Regions from separate parts of the Psychrobacillus sp. MER TA 171 genome, predicted to be linked through region 1. Evidence: riboswitches for the same ligand, from Rfam matches in the RefSeq annotation. Region 1 holds a riboswitch; the other holds the start of a gene.

Region 1 (12,183 bases):
CGGTGGAGCGAATATTAATCGTCAAATTGAAGGATTAAAGAAAAAGCCAAATATTGTAGTTGGGACACCAGGTAGGCTGCAGGAGCTTGTCAAAGTGAAAAAGCTGAAAATGCATGAAATTAATACCATCGTATTAGACGAAGGAGACCAGCTCCTAAGCAGAGAGCATCGTACAACTGTAAAGGGTTTAATAGATGCAACTGTTGAAAGACAGCTTGTCGTAACATCAGCTACAATCACGGAGGAAATAGAGCTAGTTGCAGAGCGTATGATGAAGGACCCTGTCCGAATCCATGTGACAGCTGAGGAAGTGCCAGCTAAAGGCGAAGTCATCCATAGCTTTGTTAAAACAGAAACGAGAGACAAAACAGAGTTTTTAAGAAAGCTGTCGCACTTACCAGGCATGAGAGGGCTAGCATTTGTGAACAGCTTAGATCAGCTGCTTATGAAGGATTATAAGCTCTCCTACAGAGATGCACCTATCGTTTCCTTGCATTCGGAGATGAAAAAAGAGGAACGTAAAAAAGCATTAGATGATTTTAAAAATGGTAAAGTGAGTATCTTAATAGCGACGGATGTTGCAGCTAGAGGATTAGATATTTCTGGACTTACACACGTCATTCATGTAGATGTTCCACATTCTATTGAGCAGTATCTACATCGTTCAGGACGTACGGGACGAGCAGGCAAAAATGGAGAAGTTTTAACACTTTTATCATATAACGATGAAAAAACCTATAAAAAATGGACAAAAGAGATTCCGGGTAAAGCCGTTCAAAAAATATGGTATCGTGGTGAATTAATAGAAGGTTCATCCAAAACGATCGATAAAAAGGGGAAGTAAGTAATGGGGTTCCAACAAAATCTTGAGGAATATGCTGAGTTAGTAGTTAAGGTTGGCTTGAACATTCAAAAGGGACAACCGCTTTTAATTAATACCACTACAGATACGATTGATTTTACCAGACTTATTGTTAAAAAGGCATATGAAGCAGGAGCAAAAAGAGTTGAGGTCAATTATACAGATGAAGTAAATGCTAGATTGTTTTATGATATGGCACCTGATGAAGCATTTCATGAAGTACCAAAATGGGTGGTTGCACAGCGAGATGAATTAATTGAAAATAAAGGTGCCTTGTTATGGATTGATGCAGATAATCCAGATTTGCTAGAGGGAGTGGCGATAGATCGTATTTCGAACTATCAAAAGGCTTCAGGTAAGGCATTAGAAAATTACCGCAAGGCTGTAATGAATGATGTGATCACTTGGTCGATTGTAGCAATGCCTTCTAAAAAATGGGCAGCAAAGGTATTTCCTAACCTAGACGAAACAGAACAAATGGATGCATTATGGGAGCTTATTTTCAAAGTAGTGCGCATTGGAAAAGGAACTGCGGTTCAGCAATGGCAGGAGCATATTAACAATTTAGAGTCACGTGCAGCATTATTGAATGAGAAAAGATATAAAAAACTGCATTACAAGGCAGAAGGTACAGATATTGAAGTGGAATTGCCAAAAGAACACATCTGGCAATCTGGAGCTAGTAAAAACGCTCAAGCAGTGCCATTTATCGCGAATATGCCTACTGAGGAGGTTTACACTGCGCCACTCAAAACTGGTGTGAACGGTTTTGTAAGCAATACTAAGCCTTTTGTCTACCAAGGGAACGTGATTGATGGCTTCAAATTGACATTTAAAGATGGTGAGATTGTTAAGGTTCAGGCAGCTTCTGGTGAGAAGCTTCTGCAAGAGCTGATTCAAACGGATGAGGGCGCAAAATATTTAGGTGAAATCGCGTTGGTACCACATGAATCTCCTATTTCAGCATCTAATGTATTGTTTTTCAACACTTTGTTTGATGAAAATGCCTCAAATCACTTTGCTATCGGAGAAGCTTACCCGACTTGTGTAGGGGGAGCTAGAGGTTTAACAGCGGAGGAATTAGAAAAAATGGGTATTAACACTTCTATCGTCCATGAGGACTTTATGATTGGAAGCGCAGGTATGGATATAACAGGCGAATTAGCAGATGGAACGAAGGAACCAATCTTTATTAAAGGTGCATGGGCATTTTAAGGAGCTGATCTTCAGTGAAAAGATGGATAAGTTTACTTATGATTCTTTTAATTTTATCTCCTGTGTATTCAGTAGAGGCAAAGTCGCCAGAGGTTTATATTCCTTTAGGTGATTCACTTGCCGCGGGTCAAACACCAAATATGGCAATTGATGCAGGATATACCGACTTAATTTCACAAGAGTTGAAGAGGGCCAATCTGCTTGGATTCTACTCTAAAGGACTAGCATTTCCAGGATATACAACTAGTGATGTCTTGAAAACCGTTCAGTCAACTGAAGCGAAGGAACTTCTGGCAAATGCCACACTTGTTACCATCTCTGCAGGGGCTAACGATTTGTTAAGGCTAGTTCAGGTTAAGCCTGCAAGTGGGATGGTCGCTTACTCGCAAGTTTCCGCCAATTTTGCACTAAATAATGTTAGAAAAAATATGCAAGAAATCATAACAGAAGTTCAAGCTACTGCACCCAAGGCTAAAATATATGTGATGGGATACTATTTTGCATATCCGCATGTGCATGAGTCTCAAAAAGAAGGTGTCGGCAAAGAGTTAGATAAGCTACACACGATTCTACAAACTGTAGCAGAGCAAAATGGAGCAACTTATATCTCAGTGGATGAGTCATTCGATGGGAAAGAAAAAGAATTAGTACCAAGTGTTGGTGATGTTCATCCTACACTAGAAGGCTACCGTCAAATGGCTAACTCGTTCTTTAGTAAGTACAACTCCCGTATGCTTGTGTATGAGCACGAATTGCCTAAGCCTAATCCGTTAACTTTTGAAGAGCTTATAGAAAATAGAAACCAAAGTAATAATGGTTCAACGCAAACGCAAGCAAATGCACTGCCAATTAATCGCTATCTATCGTTTACAAACGGTAATTATATAGCTGTGGTTTTGCAACGTATTTTATCATAAAACACATTGCTCAAAAGGGTTATGAGCAATCAACTTAGCTGAGAACTTCAAGAACCCCCAATTTTATGGTTCATAAAATTGGGGGTTCTTTTTTAGCAAATAGTAAAAGACTAAAGACAAACTCAAATATCTTAGAGTTTGTCTTCAGTCTTTAATTTCTTTTATATAGCGTTAGCGTAAAAAGTTCAGCGCTTTACTGTTTTTTTCGATTTCAATACTTTACGAACAATTGGATATACTACTGGTGCCCATTTAATAGCTGACTTAACTAATCTGCCTACTTTCATAATCAATCCGCTCCTTGCTTTTCTATACTTATCTTATTCCCATTTTAGAAGCAATTAAACATCATGACGTAATACCTTGATTCCCTGGACAATGTTCCAAATGAACAGAACTATATTAATCAACGTATATAAGCCTATAAAAATTAATGCTGTAGTCATGCTAGACCACATGTTTGTTGTGTCGCCTGAATAACTAAGTGGGGAAAAGTTTGCAAATACTGCTAACATAAGAAACACAAAGAAAATAGTAGGAATAATATGTGAGATTAAAGACCTTTTTGCATGGTATTTTACCCCTTTATCTGTCGTAAGGAAGTAAACAATTATTGGAAGAATAAAGGGAGCAAATAAAATAGAAAAATAGGTTGATGCACTTAAAATTTTATTGGTATCCATACATGGTCTCCTCACATATTCTCGCTACTTTTTTAATTAATCTAAGACAAACTTAACAAGTATGTCTTTATATTCCTCAACGGATGAAATAGAAACCGATTCCTGATCCCCGTGCCAATCAGAGCCGCTTGGCCCGAACTCTATGGCTACCGCACCCTTCGCTGCATAATAACGAGTATCTGCAGCACCATGCTGTCCGAATAGGGTAGTTGGGGTTTGTCTGATAGCGTTACAAGTAGCTAAAAGCTTCTGGATATACTTATCATCTTCTTTATTAGTGATAGCTGGAGTATGACCTTGGAAATGTATTTCACTGCCAGGGTATTTCTCTAAAAGGCTTCTTAACTCTTTGGAGATTTCCTCGACGTCTTGTCCAGGAACAAACCTTAAAGAATAACTTATGATACATTCGTCTGGTACCATATTATATCGGTCTCCTCCTTCTATTTTTGCCAAATTTAGAGAAGGATATTCATAATATTCATTACTAGCCTGCATGAACGAGCATTTTCTTAAGTCTTGGTCAAATAACATGGCTTTTTCAATTGCATTTACTCCTTCCCACGGACGGCTGCCATGAGCAGATTTACCTTTTAGGTGAACATCCCATTGTAAAATACCCTTTGCTTGGAGTCCGATGTTAACATGAGTTGGCTCACCGCAAATAACAAAATCACCATGATAACCTTGTTCAACCAAGTGCTTGGATGTTTTTCCTCCTGTTTCTTCATCGGTAGCTATGTGTAGCTGTACTTTTTTGGTAAGTAACTCTTGTTTTTCTGATAGAACAGCGAAAGCTTCCATCATTGCAGCAACACCAGCCTTCATATCAGCTGAGCCACGCCCATATAGTCGGTCTTCTACAATTTTCGGTTCAAATTGCTCTGGGTTTCCTGGAACTACGTCAATATGACCGTTCCAGATTATAGTTTCCTCACCTGTTCCAATTTCAGCTACAAGCATTTGTTTGTTGTTTAGCTCATACGTTTTTGTTATAACGCCTCTTTTTTCTAGCCAATTTTTACAGTATTGCAGTGCTTCATTTGCACCTTCCAAATTATCACTCTTTATTTTAATTAGATCTGTTAGTAAATTAATCAATTATTACACCCCTAATAATAAATTTGTATTATTATATAATACCAATCGGGGTTGCATTCTAAACACCTATCGGATACAATGAACTCAAATAAAATAAATTCGAAACCACAAGGGGCGTCGCTACAAAGCGGCTGAGATAGTACCCTTAGAACCTGTAAGTTCATACTTGCGTAGGGATGTGGATGGAAACTGGCAATCGCGCGATGTCTGGCTCTGTCCCTTCGGCGTTTTTTTGTGGTCAAAAAAGGGGATTACAATGAGAAATCAACGTGTTGTGTTACTCGTGGAGATTGCTATTTTTGCAGCATTAGGCTATGTATTAGATTTAATTGGTTTTGGTATGCCACAGGGAGGCAGTGTTACATTTGTTCTCGTTCCAATCATATTAATTGCCTTTCGTCGAGGTATAGTGGCAGGCGTAGTGACCGGCTTTTTAATAGGGCTGTTGCAGGTTGTGACAGGACGCTTTTATCCAGCACCCTTATCATTTGAAATAGTAATTATGCAAGTAGGTATTGATTATTTTATAGCATTTATGGTTGCAGGGCTTGCAGGATTATTAAGACCAGCATATATTAAAGCATATGAACATCAAAATAAGATGAAAATGACAATAGCGGTTGTGCTAGGTGCTTTAATTGCTTCATTTTTACGTTATTTAGCCCACGTATTATCGGGGATATTATTCTTTGGGGAATTTGCTGAGGGCCAAAATGTTATCGTATATTCATTAGTTTATAATTCTACTTATATGATACCTGTATTTCTATTTGCAGCTTTTATCTGTTCGATCCTATTCGTAAAAGCCCCGCGCCTATTACTCCCGAAGTCATAAGATATATGATATGATATTCATACATCTAAGTGAAGAAGGGATCTTGTAAAGATGATAGTAAAGACAAATGAAGAATTAGAAATGTTAAAAAAAATTGGTCACATTGTAGCTGAGGTAAGAGATGCAATGAAGGCAGCAACAAAACCAGGCGTGACTACTAAAGAACTTGATGAAATTGGCGGTAAATTATTTAAAGATAAAGGCGCTGTTTCCGGCCCAATGGGAGAGTACGATTTCCCGGGGTATACTTGCATAAGTGTCAATGAAGAGGTTGCACATGGAATTCCAGGCTCTCGAGTGATTAAAGAGGGAGACCTTGTTAATATTGATGTTTCCGGTTCATATGAAGGTTTCTTCGCAGATACTGGTATCTCGTTTGTAGTAGGAGATGGCTACGAGGATAAGGAAAAACTTTGTCGGGTAGCAGAAAGTGCATTTAATCGTGCTATGACTAAAGTAAAAGCAGGTTCTCGTCTTAACCAAATAGGTAAGGCAGTGGAAAGAGAAGCAAAAGAAAACGGTTTACATGTCATCATGAATCTTACTGGTCACGGTATTGGGAAGTCCTTGCATGAAGCACCTCAGCATGTGTTGAATTATTATGATGCATGGGAGTCAACAATCTTAAAAGAAGGAATGGTTCTAGCAGTGGAGCCTTTCATTTCCGAAAAGGCAGAACATATCGTTGAATCAGGTGATGGCTGGACATTTGTTACTCCAGATAAATCCTTAGTTGCTCAAATCGAGCATACGGTAATCGTTACAAAAGACCAACCAATTATTTTAACTAAAATAGATTAAATAAAAAACGCTAACGAAATTTAATTTTTCGTTGGCGTTTTTTTTATAAATAGTATTCCAACCACTAAGACTGCGCTTAGGAAGAGGGAGGCTGCAGATATTAATAATTCATTTACATTATGACGTACAGCGATTCCAATGAAAGCCCATATAAAGACTAGAACGATTGCTCGGTCATCATAATGATATCTAAAGTGTAAGGCAATTGCAGTAGCTAACGTTAGGAATATAACGACCCATAAAGAAGTAGTTATTCCAAAGCCGCTAAACTCATAATATGTTAAAACATAATCAAGATTTGCTATAGTGGCTACAAAAATCCATCCTAGGTAAATGGAAATAGGTATTCTTCTTTTCCAATTGGATTCACTACTTGAGTAAGTTAAATATAAAAGGAATAAGGACCAAAGCAGCGCTAGTATTGTAATTAAAGCATAGCTAAAATGCTCATAATGCCATAGTAGAATCCAAGAAATATTAAATAGGCACGTTGCTAGAAATAATACTACTCTTTGTAAGGGAATCTTATGTTCAATTCTATATTCTCTTATAATATTCCATATCCAAAATGCTAATAGTATATAAATAACAATCCAGATGGAAAATACATAACCAGCAGGTGTAAAGAGGGCTGGAATTCTAGCAGAGATTTCCCCAGTCGTTTGACCATTAATAGGTAACGTATTAGCAAGTATATTTACAAGGATTGTTGCGAGATAACCGCAAATCAAAAGGATTATTTTGACCAAAAGATTCGCCTCCTTCTATATTTAATAAGTATACCTTTCAATCTAAGAGCACACAAATTCAATTATAGAAATTATGTGACAAAAAAATGAATAATTAGGAAAGTAATTCATGATATAATGAAAAATGTAAAAGTTTTTAAAATAGGGGGAATATTCAGATGTTAAAACAAAATTATCCAATCGTGTGGGATTTAGAACGATTTTTCCGTGGTGGTAGCAGCTCCTCTGAATTACGAGAGCATCTAGATAAAGTTAAGGAAAAACTAGAAAAATTTGAAATAAATGTTAAGGAAATAGTTGTCCCAGCCTCAGCTCAAGAGTCTAACCAAATTAGGCAAATAATCGAGGAACTAAAAGATGTAGCTGTCCATTTAGCAGAAGCAGGGGCAGTTATTGGCTGCTATCTAGCTCAAGACACAACAGATAAAAAAGCGACGCTTTTACAAGGCGAGGTTGGTTCATTGTATGCAAGGTTATCTTCGTTAATGATTACAATACAACAAGCGCTTAGCAAGACAGAATCTACCGTATGGGAAGAGCTTTTAAATACGGACGAATTAACCCCATTTAAATTTATATTAAATGAATGGAGAGAGCAAGCGAGTAAAATGCTTTCCGAAAAAGAAGAGGATTTAATAACTACCTTAGAAGTAGACGGTTATGATGCATGGGGCCAACTATATAACATGCTTGTAGGGGACATCCATATAAAAATGACTATCGATGGGGAAGAAAGAATACTTTCGGTAGGACAAGCTGATAACTTAAGCTCAAGTGATAATGCTGAAATTCGTAAAAATTCCTTTGAAGCGTTGGAAAGTGTATGGACTGAAAAAGAAGAAATTTTTGCGAAAACGCTTAATCATTTAGCTGGCTTCCGTCTGGCTACGTATAAAAAAAGAGGCTGGGAATCTGTCTTAGAAGAACCTCTTGCCATCAATCGTATGAAACAAGATACATTGGATGCAATGTGGGGAGCAATCTCTAAAAATAAAGCACCATTTGTGGAATATTTAAATAGGAAATCGGAGATGCTAGGCGAAAAAGCGATGCATTGGTATAATTTAGATGCACCTATCAGTACGTCTACCGAAAAAATGGAGTTCCAACAAGGAGCGGAATTTATCCTAAAGCATTTTAAAGAGTTTGGACCGAAGCTAGAAGCCTTTTCAAGAAATGCTTTTGAAAATGGATGGATTGAAGCAGAGGATCGTCCAAATAAAAGACCGGGTGGCTTTTGTACAGGAATGCCTGTATCAGAGGAATCCCGTATATTTATGACTTATAGTGGTTCCATGTCAAATGTTTCTACACTTGCGCATGAATTAGGTCATGCATTCCACTCATATGCTTTAAGACCAGTGCATTGGATGAACCGGAGATATGCAATGGGAGTAGCAGAAACTGCATCTACCTTTGCAGAAATGATAGTGGCGGATGCCTCTGTTCGCGAAGCAAAGTCCAAAGAAGAGAAAATTGCTTTGTTGGAGGATAAAATTCAACGCAGTGTTGCTTTCTTTATGAACATTCACGCCCGCTTCTTGTTTGAAACTAGATTTTATGAGGAACGAAAAGACGGCATTGTTTCTGCAAACCGGTTGAACGAACTAATGGAAGAAGCTCAGAGAGAAGCATATGGGGATGCTTTAGACACGGTACATCCGCATTTTTGGGCATCTAAGCTCCACTTCTATATTACAGGCGTTCCTTTTTATAATTTCCCTTATACCTTTGGCTACTTATTTTCTTTAAGTATATATTCAAAGGCAAAAGAAGAAGGATCTGGTTTTGAGGAGAAGTATATTGCTTTATTACAGGACACAGCAGTAATGTCTGTGGAGGATTTAGCGATGAAACATTTACAAGAGGATATAACGAAAGAAGCGTTTTGGAAGAAGGGAATTGACCTTTGCATTCAAGATGTTGAGGAGTTTTTGCAATTAACTAACACTAAAGGGTGACGGTACTTGATTTATCTAGAAGGAGCAAGTTGTTACTTAAGGACTTTAAATGTAAAGGATGCACCTGCTCTTGCAAATTTAGTCTATGACAACAAGTTGTACTGGTCTGTTTTTGAACCATTACACCAAGAAGAATATTATACTGCTAGCGTCCAAAGAGAGAAGATTCGTGAATCAATCATGCTCATGCAGGAAAAAAGGGAATATAGCTTTGGTATTTTTTCTCATGAACGAGATGTTTTGATAGGCAGCATTTCACTTTATAGCCTGAAAAGAATGCCGTTTTCTAGTGGTTTAATTGGCTATTCGGTTGACCAGAAGCAAATTGGTAAAGGAATTGCGTCTGAGGCTGTTCGACTAGTAAAGCAATTTGGCTTTAATGACGTTCAATTAAATCGAATAGAAGCTTATGTATCCCCTAGAAATTTTGGCTCTATCAAAGTGCTAGAGAATAACAAGTTTGTTCGTGAGGGATTGTTGCGTAAGCTATTATTCATTAATGGGAAATGGGAAGATCACTATATGTATTCCGCTTTAAGAGGAGAATAATAGGGGCTATAAATGAGTCTGTTGGTAAACTTAGTTTATCAACAGTTTTTTTGTATTTTGTGGTGGACAGAAAGTTAGGTAGGTTGCTCTTAACACTAAATAGCAAAAAAAGAGCTTGCCATGGCGTTAACCATAAGCAAGCTCAAAAAAATTGGCGATTTCCCGGGAAATACATTATTTTTTGTCGATTTTACCGTCTGTTACCAAATCAAGTCGTCCCGTGTGAGGATCAATAATTAGTCCATGAACTGGAATTTCAGAAATCATCAATGGATGGTTACGTATCATTTCCACGCTATGTAAGACACTTTCTTTCACATCTGAAAACCCTTCAAGCCATTCTTCCACTTCAATACCTGAGTTTTTCAGTACATCAAAAGTGGAAGGATTTACTCCACGAGCTGTCATTTTTTCAAGAATTTTATCTGTTTGAATGGAGCTCATTCCACAATCGTGGTGACCAATTACATAAATCTCATCTGCTTGAAGCTCGTAAACTGCAACGATCAAGCTGCGCATAATACCACCAAATGGGTGGTTAATAACAGCCCCTGCACTTTTAACAATTTTTACATCTCCGTTTTTAAGATTCATTGATTTAGGAAGCATTTCTACTAAACGTGTATCCATACAAGTAAGAATAACTATTCGCTTATCAGGAAACTTAGTAGTTACATAAGGTTCATACAGCTTGTTTTCTACAAATGATTTGTTATAGGTTAGTATGTCGTTTAAACTTGGCATAGTAATTCCTCCTTCTTAATATATTTTATACGAAAAAGAAGAAATTTACTTAATATTTGTTTAAAGAAATTATCTTGCAACGTTTCTTTTGCGATCATGGATAAAGAAAGACTTCCCTGTACCGATTACAACTGACTGTAATGGTTCTGGTGCAAGGTGGACAGGTACTTCAATTACACCGCTAAGCCATTCCTTTAATCCTTTTAGCAACGCTCCGCCACCAGTTAATATAACACCATGGTCTACGATATCTCCTGAAAGCTCAGGAGGACAAATTTCTAGTGTTGCACGAATTGCTTCTAGAATTGTCTCTAATGATTCTTTTAAAACTCCCTGTATTTGAGTAGAAGATAGTTTCACTATTTTTGGTAAACCAGTCACTACATCTCTTCCTCGCACTTCCATTACTTCTTCTGTATGAGGAACAAGGGCATACCCTATAGTCGTTTTTATCAATTCTGCTGTAGGCTCACCAATTATTACATTAAACTCTTTACGTACATAGTGGATAATTGCCTCGTCCATTCGATCTCCTGCAGCTTTCACAGTACTAGACGCGACTACACCTCCGTATGAGATAATCCCTACCTCTGTAGTACCTCCACCGATATCTACAATCATGCTTGCTACTGGCTCATTGACTGGCAATCCAGCTCCAATAGCAGCAGCAACGGGTTCTTCCATTAGCTGCACTTCTTTAGCGCCACTTTGACGTACCGCATCTTGGATGGCACGGCGTTCTACAGAAGTTGCTCCTGAAGGCGTGCAAACAATAACAGTAGGCTTACGTAGAGAAGTACCAAGTTTTTTGCTAGCTTTTTGCATAATAAGTTTTAACAACTGGGTAGTAACATCAAAGTCTGCGATCACGCCATCTTTTAGAGGTCTAACTACTTCAATAGATGTTGGTGTTTTACCTATCATCTTTTTGGCCTCTGATCCAAAGGCAATTATTTCTTTTGTTTTTGTGTTTACTGCCACCACAGTTGGCTCATCTATAAGTAATCCCTTATTTTTAGTATAAACTAAAGTATTAGCAGTTCCTAAATCAATACCGATATGTGAATTTGACAACATATGTCTTCCTCCATTTCACTTGCTCTACGTTATTATAATGGAAAATAGCACAATTGCCATTTGTAACATAATGGAATTTTACGTATGTTTCAATACTTTGTGGGTAGTAAGGGACATTTATAGGGAAAAAAATAATGATAAAAACCTATTTTGTATTCGTTTTGTAATACAAACTTATCTAAAATGAAATGAAAAAAATAAGAAATAACATTAAGAAAAGAGTAAGTGCCTGTTCTGCCCCGACAGGCAAATGAAGAAAAGCGAGGAGGCACGTATAACGGATAATTGCCTGGTACAGGTAGACACGAGACACTTAATCAGGGGTATCCGCACGTAAAAGTAGAAAAGCGACACCTAATCGGAGTAAAAGCGCACCTAAAGCATAGAGAAGGGTACCTAAAAAGTAGAAAGTGTCACCTAAACCGGGGAAACGCACCTAAAAGAAAAGAAATGACACCTATACTAAGCAAAAGCGCACCTAAAGCATAGAAGAGTGCTACCTAAAAAGTAGAAATTGTCACCTAAATAGGGGAAGCGCACGTAAACATTAAAGAAGTGCTACCTAAACTATGCAAAAGCGCACCTAAAGCGTAGAAGAGAGCTACCTAAAAAGTAGAAATTGTCACCTAAATAGGGGAAGCGCACGTAAACATTAAAGAAGTGCTACCTAAACTATGCAAAAGCGCACC
Region 2 (12,183 bases), on a different contig from region 1:
AGTTGAACGAAGCTGTTGCAATGGTTGAAGAAGTAATGGGAGAAACAAAAGGATTAGAAGATGTTTCTTCGAGTGCTGAAGACAGCTACGTAGAGTATACATTCCAAGTAGCTCAAGATGAATTATTGCAGTACGGTTTAACAACTGGTCAAATCGTTGGGATGTTGAGTCCTTCCACTACGGAGGAAGTATTAACGACAGTTGAAAAAGAAGGAAATGATTTAGAGGTTATCGTACAGCAAGAACAAACAGCAACACCTAAATCGATTGATGATATTTTAGCTAGAGAAGTACCGACAGCAATGGGAACTACAATGCCATTGTCTGAATTAGTAACAGTAGAAGAGGGTTACGCTCTAAATACGCTTGCTCGTAGTAAAGGTGAATACTATGCTTCTGTATCCGCTACAATTCAAGATGATGATATTTCAAAAGCATCTGCAGATGTAGATAAAGCGATTGAAAAATTAGACTTACCTAAAGGTGTAACGGTTGGGGTTGCCGGTGTAACTGCAGATATGAATGAAACATTCACTCAGCTTGGAGTAGCAATGCTTGCAGCAATTGCGATTGTTTACTTTATATTAGTAGTAACATTTGGTGAAGGTATTGCACCATTAGCTATCCTATTCTCATTACCATTCGCAGTAATTGGTTCATTTGCAGGTCTATGGATTGCAAACGAAACAATATCCGTATCTGTTATGATGGGTCTTCTCATGTTGATTGGTATCGTTGTCACGAATGCCATTGTATTAGTTGACCGAATCATTCATATGGAACGCGAAGGTATGAATATGCGTGAAGCGATCCTTGAAGCTGGTGCAACTCGCTTACGTCCAATTTTGATGACAGCTATTGCAACCATTGGGGCACTTGCACCATTAGCAGTAGGATCAGGCGGCGGTGGTTTAATCTCGAAAGGATTAGGTATCACGGTTATTGGTGGTCTAGCAAGTTCTACGCTACTAACATTAATCATCGTTCCAATCGTTTACGAGGTTCTATCGAAGCTATTTAAGAAAAAACGTAACGAAGTACAAGATAATTAAATAACAGAAACGCCTGTGGGATTAAATTCTCACAGGCGTTTTTTTTAAAACTTAGTTTATCCTTTTCTTACATCCATTCTAATATCTCGATACGATTACCAAATGGATCGTTAATATATATGCGATTAGCCCCTGGTAGTTCTGTATCTACTTTAAAGCTTACCTGTTGATCGGTTAAATGCATTTTTAACGCTTCAAGGTCTTCAACTTCAAAAGCCGGATGTGCCTTCTTTGCTGGAGAGAAAGGCTCTTCAACTCCGATATGAATTTGATAGCTTCCCAGCTCGAACCATACGCCCCCCTTCTTTTTTAGAAGTGGTGGTTTTTCTATTTCTTTTAATCCTAATATTCCCGTGAAGAAGCTGCGTGCCTCTTCCTCACAGCCCTTTGGAGCAGCTAATTGAATGTGATCAATTCGTTTAAATGTAAATGACATGGTCCATACCCCCTTATGAATTAACTTAATTATAATGTGAATTTTTTGATAATAAAAATTTATATAAATCATGATAAGGGATAAGTAATTCTTATGTTAAAAAGGTTACATTCGCTCCAATATTTTATTTACCGTATTTTTATTTCTAGCTGTAGATACCATTTGAAGCTTCTTTTCAAAAAAGTTGTTTGTATATTTAGTTTGATGATAATTTTTAGTATGGTGGATGATCAAGTTTCGATTATGTAGGACAGTAAAATCATCCTCTACAATTCCCTTTAAAATAGAAAACTCATCGTTTGTAATTTCTTTTCGCAGAAACATGACGAAGGTTTGGTCATTTAAGAAGAGTGGATTTTTACTTATTTCCTCCAGTTCTGCTTTGGGCCTCACTACAACAGGTATTTCGAAACCATAGGTATTCCTTAATGCTTCTTCCAGTTTTTCCTCGCTACAACCTCCACCATCAAAAATAACATTTCCCGTTTGAATATACGTACGCACATTTTGAAAGCCTAACTCTTCAAAAAGAAGCTTTAGCGATTTCATATCTACTTTGTTGAGCTTTCCTAAGTTGATCCCTCTTAATAGAGCTACTGACGACATGTTATGACCTCCACTATTTTTACATTAATCATACATTTCTTTTCTGAATAGTGGAATATGTAATATAATTCTAACAAAATGTAAAAAATAGTTTACTTTAAGTAAAAAATATATTACAATTTGTGTGAGGTGACAGAACATGGAAGGTAAGAGACATATAACCAATAGGATTTTAGTGTTAAGAGCAGAAAAGGGTCTTTCCCAAAAAGAAGTGGCGGATTTATTGGGAGTAAGTCGGCAAACAATCATTTCGCTTGAGAAGAACAAGTACAATCCATCGTTAAAGCTAGCCTTTGACATTGCATTGCTATTTGAAGTGGATTTAACGGATGTATTTCAATATAAGAAAGAGGGGGAGTAGAAGTGACGGAGGTTGTATTTGCTATATTAAGGCTTGTTTATGTAATTATCTTTTTTATTGCTTGCTATATAAGCTTCAAATTTGAATGGAGTAGTGAAGGAAAGGATGAAAGGGGCAACACAATCGCTCACAAATCCTACAGCATCATATTTCCGTTTGCCCCCTTTGGATGGTTCGTGATTGAGCTATATGACTCATATATAAGTGAAATAGGCTACGAATCATACAAGCTAGCAATATGGTTTCTATTGACGGGATTAATGATTTGGCACGCTATTAACATAATCGTTTTAAAAAGAAAGTATTAGGAGGATACGATGAGCATTTATACGTGGATTGGTATTGGGATATTTGCTTTTTTTACACTTCTTCCCTTGAAGAGCGCGAAAAATCTTAGTAAATGGGACATTATTGGAATTGTTATAACGATGGTCACCTTAGTGGTAATTATAATCGCACATATATTTTATAGCTTTAATCTTTGGATTGGAATTGCCGTGCTTTTTATACTTGCAATATTATTAGATAAAAAAACATATACGAAAAAAATGATCGTTATTTATGCTTGTATGTTTATTGTCATAGGCGGAGTGGTTTATTGGCTATTAGGAGATCTCTTTGGAAAGACGGATTCTGACATAGTCTTAGAGCATCTTATAGAAAATCCAGAAACAACATCCCTCTATTTTGCTAAGGAGGGTGAAGTACACATTAGTCACAACGATGAAGAAGTTAGGCCACTTGCAAGTGTTGTGAAAATAATGGTTGCTTTAGAATATGCCTTTCAGGTAGAAGAAGGAAAAGTAGATCCTGCTACTATTATTGATTTAGATGACCTAAATGTTTATTATATTCCCCAAACCGATGGGGGAGCCCATGAGGCTTGGATAGAGAGCTTGGAAACAGAACAACCAACGCTACAGGAAGTAGCAAAAGGAATGATCAAGTTTAGCTCAAACGCTAACACCGAATACCTTATGGATTTGCTGGGTCTAGATGCAATCAATAATAGGATGGAAGAGTTAAACATAGAAAACCATGAAGAGGTTTACCCTATTGTTGGAGGACTAGCTATCTCGAGCTACCTAAAGGAGCAGGAGAATTTAAGCAATAAAGATTTAATAAATAGACTTAACGAAATGTCTATGGAAGAATATCGTTCTTTAGCAATCGAAGTAAGTCAACAATTGAAATTCAAACAATTTGCAGTTACAGATGCATCTAAGATTTCCATGGATATTCAACGGATCTGGTCTGACCGACTAATCGGAGCTTCTGCAGCCACCTATGGGAATATCCTTTCAAGTGTGTCAAACAATGAATTTTCCCCAAGTGTCACTAATACTTTAAGGGATATATTGGAATGGCCACTTGTTCATGAAAGTAATCAACAAAAATTCCACCACATAGGTAAAAAAGGTGGTTCAACAGCTTTCATACTTAACCAGACGATTTATGTGGAAACAAAGAATGGAGAGAGAATGGAGATGGTCATTATGTTAGATGACTTATCGATGTTACAAAGCCTCACGTTGCAAAAAAATATAGACTTCTTTCTATTTAAATTGATAGAGGATGAGGAGTATTTAGAGACAGTGAATCAAAAATTATCTTAGAGAGTATGGATGGGGTTACGTCCATTCAAAAAGAAGTGTCATCCATATCGGATGACACCTCTTTTAAGGTAGCCACAAACTACTAATACAACTAATTAGTAAAACACAAATAAACAAGAACGCTAGTATAAAATCCTTCTTTTCAATAGGTACTTCATGATAAAAGACTTTTCTAGGTTCTCCCGTAAAGCCTCTTGCTTCCATTGCGAACGCCACTCTTTCAGCCTTACGAACAGCCCCAGAAAGCATAGGAATCAATACGCGACGTAAACCAATCAGTCTTTTAAAAACATTGGAGTCGTCGCTTAGTCCTCTCAGTTTCTGTACTTGTTGAACTTGTATAAACTCGTCCTTTAAAAGCGGTAAAAATTGATAACCAACCATAATACCATAAGCAATTTTAGGAGACAGCTTCAACTGCTGCATTAGACTCCGTATAAATATAATTGGGTCGGTTGTTAGAGCAAATAATAGGCTTAGACTAGAAAAGGCCAACACCCGAAAGCTTAAGGATAAGGCATGGTTCAATTGGCTTTCCGTTATATCGACAGAACCGATGGACCAAAGAACAGTTCCAGTCCCGCTCTCTGCAAATAGAAGAGTGGTCCAAAGGTAACCAAAAGCTGCGATTACGAAAGGAAGCATCAGCAAGGACCAGTTTTTCCAGGATATATTGCTTAAGAATATTTGCATCACCATAATGCTGAACCAAAAAACTAGTGGTGTCCATGGATCGAAAAAGAATGCTAGTGAAAGCATGCAAATCATTACGATCACAAACTTAACGGACGGATTCATCCTATGAAGGCTAGCACGCATAGACAGGACCTCGCTTAGGAGGAAGTAATTGATGTTCTAGCATTAAATCTTTCTTATCCCAGAAGCTGGTCGCACTATATTTCCCTGTCACTCCTCCGTTCCTCATCAATAAGATGGAATCAGCTACCTTATACGCAAATTCCATATCGTGGGTAACGATTAGAAAAGTAGTACCTGCCCTAGAACGCTCATCTACGACTTTTAAAAGTTCTGTCAGATTAGCAGAGTCCTGACCAGAAGTTGGTTCATCCATCAAAATCACTTCCCGGTTCTGGCAAAGCATAACGGCTATAGCTAGGCGACGTTTTTGTCCATGGCTGATAGAAAATGGATGGGCCTCAGAGATGCTAGATAAATCAAGTCGTTCCAGCAATTCTTCTGTGTTTGATCCTCCGCCAAAAGAGACCTCCTCTTTTACTCTTCCTGTAACAAACAAAAATTCTGGTGACTGTGGTACATAGCCTAACAAGCTTGGCAGGACGTTGCCTTCAGCTGGCAGAACTCCTGAAAGAGCCTTTAATAATGTGGATTTTCCACTGCCGTTTGGTCCCGCTAGTACTGCGACCTCTCCTTTGTGTAAAGAAAACGAGCTTGGTTGAAGAAAACCATGGGTGCTAACTCCTTTTACTTGTAGGGATAGTTCCTGTTGGACCCTGTTATCCCGTTTAACATCGTCTATAAGCGAATTTCTGTCTTCTTTTAATCTAATTCGACGATGAAAGAAATCTTCCCAAAGGTCTAGCTTGTGTTCAATTGCTAATATCGTTAATCCAGAGCTTTGCTGCAGTGTATCCAACCATTCAATATATTGTTTTGCAGTATAAGGATCTAAGTGCGTAATCGGCTCATCTAACAATAAAACCTCTGGCTTCATAATGAGCGCACAAGCCGTGGCGACTCTTTGTTTCATTCCTCCAGAAAGTGACTGAATGATGGAATGTCGATAAGCGGTTAACCTGGTTGCCTCCAATACTTCTGAAATTCTTGAATCCATGTCCTCTCGCGCTACTAGTAAATTCTCTAAAGTAAAGGCAAGCTCCTCCTCAACGGTTGGCATACAAAACTGCGCATCTGGATCCTGAAAGACGGTAGCGATACGATGATTGACCTCGCCTGGTCGATAAGAATCGCTGTCCTTCCCAAAAAGCTCTATTTTCCCGGAAACTATTCCATCGCAATTGTCAGGGTAGAGGCGGTTACACAAATATAGCAATGTACTTTTCCCACAGCCACTTGGACCGGTAATCACAACACGCTCACCTTGTTCAATAGACATCGAAAAATTTGATAATACAGGAACCTCTTCATCAGGAAATGAAAAAGAAATATTTTCGAGATGTATAACATTAGACACGTGCATCACCTTTTTTAGAGCGTGAGATAGAGTATCCTCTTAACGAGCCTGTTGCAAGTAATCCGTCGGCTATGGCTTTACCGCCTACACCAGCAATTAACGTCCCACTAAATATACGAACAGCGAGCATGAAAAGGACATATCCAGTAGTATAAACAGTAAATCCTCCTAAAAAATATCCATATACAAAACTAAACACTGCCGATCCTGCACCAGCAAGCATTAATACCCATAGGTCAAATCTTTTATAGCGAGTAGCTGCGAATACGGCCTCTGCACCCAAGCCTTGAATAACACCAGAGAGAATGAGACGTGGTCCAACAGCATTACCTAAAAGCACTTCTATCGCAGCTGCAATAGTTTCAGAGATTACAGCAGCACCTGGTTTGCGAATGATATACATACAGATAATAGAAACGATAAACCATACTCCAAAAATCCATTCATACGCGATTGGTCCAATAAATCCTGACCAAATATTCCCGACATGTAGGAATAGTAAATAAACAATTCCAAACACTACTGCAAAAATCGACATTAATATGATTTCTTTCAACTTCCATGATTTAAGCATGAAGATGATCTCCATGAGAAGGACTGTTAATACTCATGGATACAGTCATTACTAAATGCTTGTGCTCCTCTGATCTAGCTCTACTAAAGGTTGCTTCATAGAAGGCGAATACATCATGAATATCCCCATGGATGCCACTTGCATAATGCATGGACTCATTGAATACACCAGCGTCTTTCGCTTGCTGAATCTCTCTGTAGATAACATCCATGTAGTTTGGATTATTCATTGGATATAAGGCGAATTGGGAGGATACATATTGTTTAGTCCCATCATTATTTGCAACTTCATCTCCTCTTTCTAAATAAACGTCAGCTGAGGTGTCACCAGGACAGCCTGCTGAAAATGTTCCAGAGAGAGCCACATGTACCCCTGTTTTTGCTGCATTTAAAGTTATTGCTTTAGCCACATCGAAGACATGAACTTGTTTTCCTCTAATAACAGTTGAAACGTCATCTGTATGCATCCATACATTAGATGTGTCTGTATCCTGTACTGCCCCCTTAATAATACTTATAAACTCGTTGCTCATTGGATGTAGGGAAAAGCGAAACCCTACAATTGGACTTAAACCACATTCCATTCTAAAAACCTCCCTAAAATTTTTCATAAAAAAAAGCTACATCCGTGAAGATGCAGCCACTAACCTTATGAAAAAAGGAAAGTCACCGCACTTCCTCACGCAGGTATTATCCTGATCGAGTAATAAGGGATCGGAGCTTAAAAAGCTCTCATCACAGCCAAAGTGGGCACCCCTAGTGCAGAAACGGTATGTAGTTTTCCAATTATGTAAGATTTACACAATATGTTTTTTTATGTGACCACAGTATAGCTTATAAAAATATTATTGTAAATACAGTTGAATTCTTTTCTCAAATCAGCGATGCTTAAATTATCAGAAAATCATCAGGGGGATGCTAAATGAATAAAATTTTTATTACTCGAAAGTTACCGGAAGAGATCGTACAACCACTAAGAGAAAAATTTGAAGTCATTATGTGGCATAGCGAAGAAATTCCAATGAAGTACGAGGATATCAAAAAAGAGGCAAAGGATTGTAATGCTTTGTGGACCGTTCTCTCGGATAAAGTGGACCGGGAACTGATAGAAAGCCTACCAAATCTAAGAATTATATCTAATCTTGCGGTCGGCTATAATAATATTGATATCGAGGCTGCAAAAGAAAAAGAGATTATTGTAACCAATACGCCTGGCGTGTTAACGGAAACTACAGCAGATTTAACATTCGCCTTATTACTAGCAACTGCCCGTCGTATTACAGAAGCGGAGCAGGATATTCGAGCAGGGAAATGGAAGTCTTGGACGCCTATGCAACTGACCGGCATGGACGTTTTTGGATCAACCTTAGGAATTATAGGTATGGGGCGTATCGGTGAAGCAGTCGCACGCCGTGCAAAAGGGTTTGATATGAAGGTCTTATACCATAATCGAACAAGAAAATTAGAATCTGAGCAACAGTATAACTTTACATATGTGGAGCTTGAGACACTACTTAAGGAGTCGGATTTTGTTGTTATATTGACTCCACTCACTCCAGAAACTAGAGGATTAATTGGTAAAAAAGAATTGGAAATGATGAAGGAAACCTCAGCTCTTATTAATGTGGCACGAGGAGGAATAGTTGATGAGCAGGCGCTTTATGATGCCCTCGTCAACAAAAGCATTTGGGCTGCAGGTCTAGACGTTTTTGAAACGGAGCCAGTCCCATTAGATAACCCACTTTTAACCTTACCTAACGTGACGGTCCTACCCCATATCGGTAGTGCCAGTATTTATACAAGACTTGCTATGATGCAAATAAATGCTAAGGCCATTGAAGATGCATTAGAGGAACGGGTACCAGAAAACAGAGTGGTTTAAAGTGCAAGAGATGCCATGAACATAGCGTTCATGGCTTTTTTATGTTTTGTGGGGTGAGAAAAATATAAAAATAAACCCTACCGGTGATAAACCTCCCCCGAGCGGTGATAAATTCAAAATCTCCTCTAAATATCTTCTTACTTTTTCCTAGACAAAGTCCCCCCTCGTACAATAAAAGAATTATCACAAATAATTAATAATTACGTCGTTATTTATATGAATAGATTGTCTAGGGTTTACTAATTACTTAATGATAAATAACTAGAAAAATGATACATAATATTCAGATAAAGATAGAATAATAACAATCATTTATTAATTAAATTTGCAATATACAAATTTTTTTAGTAGTATTAGTAGTTATAAATTAGACGCCCTTTAATTTCCAAATTCAGGGAAGTTTAATTGTATAGGATTTTAGCAATTATTTATAGATTTTGAAGGAGGAACGATCGAGCGTCTAATTTAAAAACTGAATGAAAAGAGGTAGTCAAACTAATGAAAAAGATTATGTTATTTTTTTCACTTTGCACGCTTTTAGTACTTGCAGCCTGTGGCAGTGAGACAAGCAAGGACAATATTGAGGTGATTAAGTTTGCTGATGCGGGGTGGGATAGTATTCGCCTACACAATAGCATAGCTCAAACAATCGTCGAAGAAGGTTATGGTTATGAAACCGAAGTAACAAGTGGAACAACGGCGGCAACCATGCAGTCACTTGAAAAGGGCGACATAAATGTCTATATGGAAGTATGGACCGATAACATTAAAGATGTCTACGAAAAAGCAATTGAAAGTGGAGATATCATAAAGGTAGCTACTAATTTCGCTGATAACGCGCAAGGATTATATGTTCCAACTTACGTGATAGAAGGAGATGCAGAACGAGGTATTGAACCAATCGCACCGGATTTAAAAACGGTTCAAGACTTAGAGAAGTATCCAGAAATTTTCCAAGATCCCGAAGATAGCAGTAAAGGCCGAGTGGTCGGTGCTCCATCCAGTTGGGTAGTAAGTGAGTATTTGGGGACGAAACTTGAAACATATGGCCTTGACGAACAATATAACTATCTAGCACCCGGCTCTGATTCTGCCATTGTTGCAGATCTAGCGGGCGCATATAAAAAAGGCGAGCCGTGGGTAGGTTATTATTGGTCACCAACGTGGGTAACAGCAAGCTACGATTTAACTCTATTAGAAGACGCACCATACGATGAAGCAACATGGAATGATTCGAAGGGAACTGAATTTCCTCCGAATGATGTAGTGGTTGCTGTTCATAAAGATTTACCAACACAAGCTAAGGAAGTAGTAGACTTTTTAAGTAACTATGAAACTAGCAATGATTTAACTGAAAGTGCTTTAGATTACATGCAAGAAAATGATGTGGAAGCAGATGAAGCCGCTATTTGGTGGATGAAAGAGTATGAAGATATTTGGACAGCTTGGGTGTCAGAAGAAGTGGCAGAAAAAGTTAAAGCTTCTTTAAAATAATTCATAACTCAATCTAACTAAAAGAGAGGTGACCTGCGACTGTATGTTTTGCAGTCCTACTATATGACAGAATTTCCAGATGTACGTTTTCCAATCGGGGATGTAGTAGAAAAATTCGTAGATTTTTTAGCCGCAAACTTTGATGCATTCTTTGATTTTATCTTTATTATTTCTTCCTCTATGATTAAAGGCTTAGAGGCAGGTCTATTAGCAATACCATGGTGGTTATTTATTGTTATCATCTTTTTAATAGGGTGGTATTTTAATAATATTTATGGAGGATTGCTTTATGGGGCATTTATCTTTTTAATAGGCTCCTTTGATTTGTGGCCGGAAACGATGACCACGATTTCCATCGTTCTAATCTCCGTAATTTTGTCTCTTGTAATAGGCATTCCGCTAGGCGTTGGAATGGCTTTTAGTAAGTCCATGTCCAGAATCATGCGCCCAATATTAGACGCAATGCAGACAATGCCAAGCTTTGTCTATTTAATACCAGTAATTTTCTTCTTTCCACTAGGAAATGTACCAGCAGTTATTGCGACAATCATTTATGCGTTACCACCAGTAATCCGTTTAACAGAATTAGGGATCCGAAGTGTAGATAAAGAAATTGTAGAGTCTGCACAATCATTTGGTTCCTCTTCCTCTCAAATGCTCATGAAAGTTCAACTACCACAAGCCTTACCTACAATTATGGCTGGTATCAATCAAACAACGATGATGGCTCTTGCAATGGCTGTTGTTGGTTCTATGGTTGGGGCACAGGGACTTGGAGAGCGAGTACTCTTTGCGATTAACCGAATTGACATATCCCTTGGTTTTGAAGCCGGAATTAGTATCGTCTTTCTAGCGATCATCATCGACCGAGTTACCGGAGGAATTGCAAATCGCCTTCAGAAACATAGGAGGGATGTAGCATGACAGTAAAATTAAGACTAGAAAATGTATCCAAAATATTTGGACCACGCCCTAAAAAAATTATCCCAATGGTAGAGAAGAGTGTACCAAAGGAAGAGATATTAGCTAAGACAGGGCATACAGTTGGAGTGTACAATGCTTCTATGGAAATCATGGAAGGAGAGACCTTCGTCATCATGGGGCTTTCTGGAAGTGGGAAATCTACCCTAATCCGTTGCTTGAATTTATTGAATAGACCTTCCTCAGGTGCTATTTATGTCGATGGGGAAAATGTGGTCGATTACAATAAGACACAGTTAAAATTCTATCGTCAAAAGAAAATAGCAATGGTATTCCAACACTTTGGACTGTTTAGTCATCGTACAGTATTAGAAAATATAGAGTATGGATTAGAAATTAGAGGTATGTCCAAGAAGGAGCGTCAGGAAATTGCTCAGAAGCATTTAGAGACGGTCGGTCTTAAAGGATATGAAAACCAATATCCAGATGAGCTTTCTGGCGGTATGCGTCAGCGAGTAGGCATCGCAAGAGCCCTTGCGAACGATCCAGACATCCTATTAATGGACGAGCCCTTCAGTGCACTTGACCCACTAATCCGTAGAGAAATGCAGCTAGAGCTTTTAGATATCCAAAATCGTCTGCAAAAAACAATTATTTTTATTACACATGACGTCAACGAAGCATTTAAAATTGGTGACCGTGTGGCTGTTATGAAAAACGGGAAAGTAGAGCAAATTGGTACGCCAGAAGAAATTCTAGAAAATCCGGCTAGCAGCTATATTTCCGAATTCATACGCGATATCGATCGTACTAAAATTCTTCAAGCTGAGCATATCATGTCTAAGCCAAATGGATTAGTATCCTTAAAGGATGGACTAAATGTTGCAATCCAGGTAATGAGAGAGAATGGTAACTCGAGTGCGTTTGTAGTTGACAGAAAGCGACAGCTACAAGGTATTATTACCATCGACCAGGCTATTGAAGGGATGAAACAAAAGAAAACCTTGCAAGAAGCAATGTCGAAGGAAGTAAAAACTGTACATCCAGAAGAATATGTACAAGATTTAAT

Evidence for each region. Region 1 has a riboswitch for thiamine pyrophosphate ahead of thiT (energy-coupled thiamine transporter ThiT). Riboswitches for the same ligand answer to the same signal wherever they lie in the genome.
Region 2: it holds a riboswitch for thiamine pyrophosphate, as region 1 does, so the genes downstream of both, M3627_RS09200 (Ykof family thiamine-binding protein) here and thiT (energy-coupled thiamine transporter ThiT) in region 1, are expected to answer to the same signal.

Annotation. Positions count from the first base shown of each region.
Region 1 covers NZ_JAMAWN010000031.1:14,220-26,402, forward strand. The annotation lists gene M3627_RS18855 (DEAD/DEAH box helicase) at 1-844, shown strand, start outside; gene M3627_RS18860 (aminopeptidase) at 848-2,077, shown strand; gene M3627_RS18865 (SGNH/GDSL hydrolase family protein) at 2,092-2,994, shown strand; gene M3627_RS18875 (magnetosome magnetite crystal formation protein family) at 3,336-3,677, opposite strand; gene M3627_RS18880 (M20 family metallopeptidase) at 3,714-4,778, opposite strand; TPP riboswitch at 4,879-4,972, shown strand; gene thiT (energy-coupled thiamine transporter ThiT) at 5,035-5,613, shown strand; gene map (type I methionyl aminopeptidase) at 5,665-6,414, shown strand; gene M3627_RS18895 (tryptophan-rich sensory protein) at 6,435-7,163, opposite strand; gene M3627_RS18900 (M3 family oligoendopeptidase) at 7,322-9,124, shown strand; gene M3627_RS18905 (GNAT family N-acetyltransferase) at 9,131-9,673, shown strand; gene M3627_RS18910 (beta-class carbonic anhydrase) at 9,848-10,417, opposite strand; gene mreBH (rod-share determining protein MreBH) at 10,487-11,494, opposite strand.
Region 2 covers NZ_JAMAWN010000008.1:3,594-15,776, reverse strand. The annotation lists gene M3627_RS09245 (efflux RND transporter permease subunit) at 1-1,052, shown strand, start outside; gene M3627_RS09240 (VOC family protein) at 1,120-1,488, opposite strand; gene M3627_RS09235 (DUF1697 domain-containing protein) at 1,594-2,094, opposite strand; gene M3627_RS09230 (helix-turn-helix transcriptional regulator) at 2,234-2,455, shown strand; gene M3627_RS09225 (hypothetical protein) at 2,458-2,763, shown strand; gene M3627_RS09220 (serine hydrolase) at 2,773-4,071, shown strand; gene M3627_RS09215 (energy-coupling factor transporter transmembrane component T family protein) at 4,135-4,890, opposite strand; gene M3627_RS09210 (ABC transporter ATP-binding protein) at 4,880-6,250, opposite strand; gene M3627_RS09205 (ECF transporter S component) at 6,237-6,818, opposite strand; gene M3627_RS09200 (Ykof family thiamine-binding protein) at 6,811-7,401, opposite strand; TPP riboswitch at 7,477-7,585, opposite strand; gene M3627_RS09195 (2-hydroxyacid dehydrogenase) at 7,740-8,699, shown strand; gene M3627_RS09190 (ABC transporter substrate-binding protein) at 9,198-10,193, shown strand; gene M3627_RS09185 (ABC transporter permease) at 10,257-11,117, shown strand; gene M3627_RS09180 (quaternary amine ABC transporter ATP-binding protein) at 11,114-12,183, shown strand, end outside.